Regions from separate parts of the Mesorhizobium sp. Cs1299R1N3 genome, predicted to be linked through region 1. Evidence: predicted binding sites of a transcription regulator. Region 1 holds the regulator's gene; the other holds the start of a gene.

Region 1 (2,451 bases):
GGCTGTGATGACCGTGGTGCTGTCGCTGAATTTCCTGTCCGTCGCCGTCATCGATTATTCCGGCCAGGTGGTCGCCGAGGAACAGCGCCGGCTGGACACGCTGACCATATCGCGCGAGGCGCTGATCGGCGAATGCACGGCAATAGTGCGGCGGCGCCTCGAGGACCCCGATCTCGACGTCCGCAGTATTGCCCGCATCGCGCTGGCGATCCAGGGCATCACCGACACCGAGGCGCGTGCGATGCTGTGGTCGCCGATCACGCCGCAGACGGATATTCCCTTCGCCGACATACTTGAAGCCGAGTTCGGCATCCCCGCCACCATGGAGAACGACTGCAACATGATGGCGGTGGCGCTGCGCTGGCGCGACCCCGAACGCTACCGCGACGACTTCATCGCCATCCTGCTCTCGCACGGCATTGGCATGGGCCTGGTGCTGAAGGGCGAGCTTTTCACCGGCACGCATTCGTCGGGAGGCGAGTTCGGCCACATGATCCATCGCCCGGGAGGCGCGCTCTGCCGCTGCGGGCGGCGCGGCTGCGTCGAGGCCTATGCCGGCAACTACGCCATCTGGCGCAACGCCAGGCAGCTTGGCGAGGACGCCGAACCGGTCGCCGATGTCAGCGATGCGCAGATGCGGGCACTCGCCGCGACGGCAAGGGAGAAAGACGGACCGGAGCGCGAAGCCTATCGCAAGGCCGGCGAGGCGCTGGGCTATGGGCTGGGCAGCCTGTTCGCTCTGATCGATCCCGCACCCGTCGCCATGGTCGGCGTCAGCGCCGCCGCCTTCGACCTAATCGAGCCGGCCTTGCGCGAGGCCATCGCCCAGACCGCCGGCGGCCAGCATTCGGAATCGATTTCCTTCGACACCGAGCCGAACGAGCTGCCGCTCATCCGCGAAGGTTGCGCCATGCGGGCGCTGACCTTCGTCGACCAGGAGATTTTCGCGCCGGGCGTGCTGGCGAGGCCCGGCGTTCCGGGCAAGAATGTAGCCTGATTTCAGTCTTCGCGGATCGCGTAGCCCGCGCCGCGAATGGTGCGGATCACGTCCGGCATGCGGCCGTTGTTGACCGCCTTGCGCAGCCGGCCGACATGCACGTCCACGGTGCGCTCGTCGATATAGATCGTCTCGCCCCAGACATTGTCGAGCAGCTGGCTGCGCGAGAACACGCGACCGGGATGACGCATCATGAATTCGAGCAGGCGGAACTCGGTCGGCCCGAGCCGGATCTCGCTCTTCTTGCGATAGACCCGGTGCGATTCCCGGTCGAGCACGATGTCGCCGACCTTGAGCACGCTGGACAGCACTTCCGGCTTGGCGCGGCGCAGCAGCGCCTTGACCCGGGCCATGAATTCCGGTGTCGAGAACGGCTTGACCAGATAGTCGTCGGCACCGGTCGAGAGGCCGCGCACGCGGTCGCTCTCCTCGCCGCGCGCCGTCAGCATGATGATCGGCAGCCTCTCGGTCTCGGGCCGCATTCGCAGGCGCCGACAGAGTTCGATGCCGGAAACCGCCGGCACCATCCAGTCGAGCACCAGGAGGTCGGGCACGTTCTCCTGGAGGCGGATCTCGGCTTCGTCGCCGCGCGTCACCACCTCGACCTGGTAGCCTTCCGATTCCAGATTGTAGCGGAGGAGCACGCCGAGCGGCTCCTCGTCCTCCACCACCATGATGCGTGGCGCGATCATCGATTGATCATCCCTGCCGTCAAGCCGCCGGCACCGACATCGCCGTCTCGTCCTGCTTCGGACGGTTGGCGGGCAGTTGCGTGCCGGTCAGCACATAATATGCATTCTCGGCAATGTTGGTCACGTGGTCGCCGATGCGTTCGAGATTCTTGGCGCAGAACAAAAGATGCGTGCAAGCCGTGATGTTGCGCGGATCCTCCATCATGTAGGTCAGGAGTTCGCGGAACACCGATGTGTATTTGACATCGATGCGTTCGTCGTCATTCCTGAGCTTGGCGAGCGCGGCGGCATCGCCGGCCGCGTATTCCTCGACCACGCCCTGCACCTGGATCAGCACCAGCTGCGCCATGGAGTCGATCGAATGCGACAGGTCGCGCGGCGTGGCGGAGAGGCCGACGGAGCCGACGCGCTTGGCAATGTTCTTGGCAAGGTCGCCGATGCGCTCGAGATCGCCCGCCATCCGGATCGAGCCGACGACGTGACGCAGATCGTCGGCCATCGGCTGACGCTTGGCGATCAGGGTGATGGCGCGGTCGTCGAGTTCGCGCTGGCGCGCGTCCATGATGGCATCGTCGGAGACGACGCGCTGTGCCAGCGCGTTATCGGAATTCAGCAGCGCCTTGGTGGCGCCGCCGACCATCGTGCCGGCGAGATCGCCCATGTCGCTGATCAGCCTGCTGATCTGTCCGAGATCCTCGTCGAAGGCTGCGACTGTATGTTCGGCCATGATCCTGGTCCTCGTATGCGTGATATCAGCCGAAG
Region 2 (2,451 bases), on a different contig from region 1:
GGTAGTAGTAGGCATAGGTTTCCAGATTGACGAACTGGCGCTGGCCCGGCGCATGGTCCATCAGCGATGCCAGCCTGACCCGCTCGTCGCCGTCGAAATTGGCGAATGCCTTGAGGCAATCCGGCGCTGAAACCTCGCAGCGAAGATGCAGGAAGTGATCGGCCCGCAGACGATCTTGCGCAACGCTGTCCTCGATCGCATCGGCCAGCTTGCGGATGTCGTCCAATGTCAGGTCGGCGTCTTCGTCCATGCCCACGCGGAGCGCGTCGAGCACGGTGGTAATGCCGGCGGTCGCGACCTGCGCGTCATGGGCAAGCACCGCGGCGATCGGGTTCCAGCGCACTTTCGGGCGCGGCGCGTAATGGCCTTCGAGATGATCGGTGTGGAGTTCGACCAGCCCGGGAATGATATAGTCGCCGCCCGTGTCCTCGCCGATGCCGCCAGTGCCAGCATCGATGCCGGCGATAAAGCCGTCGCGCAGCACCAGCGAACCTTCGACGATCTCGTCGGCAAGAACGATGCGGGCGTTGGAAAGAACAGTTTCGACGGTCATTGCGGGTAGTCCTTGGTTCTTGCAGTCGGGTTCGTTCAGGCGATTTTCCGGGCTGGGCGGCGTCCGAGCGCGTGCTGGGAAAGCGCCATGAACGGCGCACCGGGTTCGGGTTCGACAAACAATGTCAGCGCATCCACCAGCACGGGCTGGCGCAACACATCGGCGAAAAGGCTGTCGATCGCCGCGCGCAGACGAGGGCTTTCCTGCGGTCCGGCCCGGCCGGACAGGGTCATGTGGAAGCGGAAGGTCTCGAAGACATAGGGGTAACCCCATTGGCAGAGATTGCGAAACTCGGCCGGCTTCAGCGAATCCGGACTGCGCCGCTCGATCTCGGCCTCGCTCAACGGCGCCCGAAACCGGTCGAAATCGCGCACGACGTCGTCGGCGAAGCGGTTGAGCGGAGGCAGCGCACCATCCGGCACCAGCGCGAAGAAGCCGTCGATCTGGCTGACGACAAGGCGCGGGATCGTCACGACAGGCGTTGCTTCGGCAAAACGGTCGAGCGCCGCGCGCAGCGAAGCCTCGGTCTCGGTGGCAGCCAGGTGGAAGGGCGCTTTCAGCGTGGCGTGGAAACCATAGCGGCGCGCCGAAGCGGTGTGGAAGGCCACTTCCGCCGCCGACAAGTCGGCAACGGCCTCAACAGGCCTGGTCGCGGCACCGAACGGGTCGCGGCCCAGCCAGTTGGCGGCGATGCGCGCCAGCGGCTCGTCCTGCCGGGGAGTGAAATAAATGGCATAACGCATGGGAAGTCCTCGTTAAAGCGCGCCGCGTTTGAAGTGAGGGAGCGACGCGCTTTACGTCTTCATTTGGTGCAAGTCGTCATCCCAAAACCGCTACGCACTTTTGGGCGACATGCACTGGAACCGTTGCCATAGGTGATTTCCATGACGGATTGACGAAGCTTTGAAGGGTTTTCGAAGGCAAATCGAGCCTCAGGGTCGTTAGCCGACGATTTTCCCGAGCTGGACCAATAGGTTCAGCCGGAACCGCAGGACGGTCAGGCCTTCATCAGCCATTCGTGCTCGGGCGCATTGTGGAATTTCCACGTCCGCTTCGGCCCGGCCATCACATTGAGATAATAGAGGTCATAGCCGTGGCAGGCGGCGCAGGGGTGATAGCCCTTGGGCACCAGCACCACGTCGCCGTCCTCGATCGCCATGGCTTCGTCCAGCGCGCGCCGGCCATCCTTGTCGGCGTCGGTATAGACGCGCTGGAAGGCAAAGCCCTGCGGCGGGTTGAGGCGATGGTAGTAGGTCTCCTCTAGATAGGATTCAGCGGGCAGGTTGTCCTGGTCGTGCTTGTGCGGCGGGTAGCTCGACGTGTGGCCGCCGGGCGTGATGACCTCGACCACCAGCAATGAGTCGGCGGGCTGGCCTTCCGGCAGTATGTTGGTGACATAGCGCGTGTTGGTGCCCTTGCCCCGCACCTCCTGGCCGAGATCGTCCGGTCCGATCACCCGAACCGGCAGGCCACCGCCAAGGCCGGGCGCCGAGCACACGCCAAGTTCCAGCTCGGAATCGGCCGTCACCGACCAGTCCGATCCCTGCGGCACGTAGACGGACCACGGCTTGCCCTCGAAAGGCGACATGCGCTCGCCGAGCAGGCCGAGATCCTTGCCGGCGGCTGTCGCGGTACCCTTGCCGGTCACGAACACCAGGCAGACCTCACGGTCGTCCATCTTTCCCGAGGCGCTTTCGCCTGGTTTCAACCGATGCAGGTCGAAACCGACATAAGTCCAGCCGGCGCTTTTCGGCGTCACATGCGCGACGCGGCCATGGCCCTTGTCGGCTTTGACGAGCAGTTTGGACATTTTGTCTCTCCTATTCCAGTGGCTTGACGGGTTGCAGCTTGTCCAGGCCGACGATTTCACCGGTTGTTCAAAAGGATCATCGCAGACG

Evidence for each region. Region 1 encodes PhoB, which activates phosphate uptake and scavenging genes when phosphate is short. Its sites were predicted from a motif close to TGTCATNNANCTGTCAT; they were not measured.
Region 2: O7B34_RS16695 (DUF1045 domain-containing protein) is a predicted target of PhoB. The motif match lies at 1,438-1,454, and genes of this name have one in related genera.

The regions. Positions count from the first base shown of each region.
Region 1 is NZ_JAPYKQ010000007.1:100,892-103,342, reverse strand. Features, by position in the region: gene O7B34_RS17380 (ROK family protein) at 1-997, shown strand, start outside; gene phoB (phosphate regulon transcriptional regulator PhoB) at 1,000-1,689, opposite strand; gene phoU (phosphate signaling complex protein PhoU) at 1,709-2,416, opposite strand; gene pstB (phosphate ABC transporter ATP-binding protein PstB) at 2,442-2,451, opposite strand, start outside.
Region 2 is NZ_JAPYKQ010000006.1:317,249-319,699, reverse strand. Features, by position in the region: gene O7B34_RS16700 (alpha-D-ribose 1-methylphosphonate 5-triphosphate diphosphatase) at 1-553, opposite strand, end outside; gene O7B34_RS16695 (DUF1045 domain-containing protein) at 589-1,296, opposite strand; gene iolB (5-deoxy-glucuronate isomerase) at 1,551-2,363, opposite strand.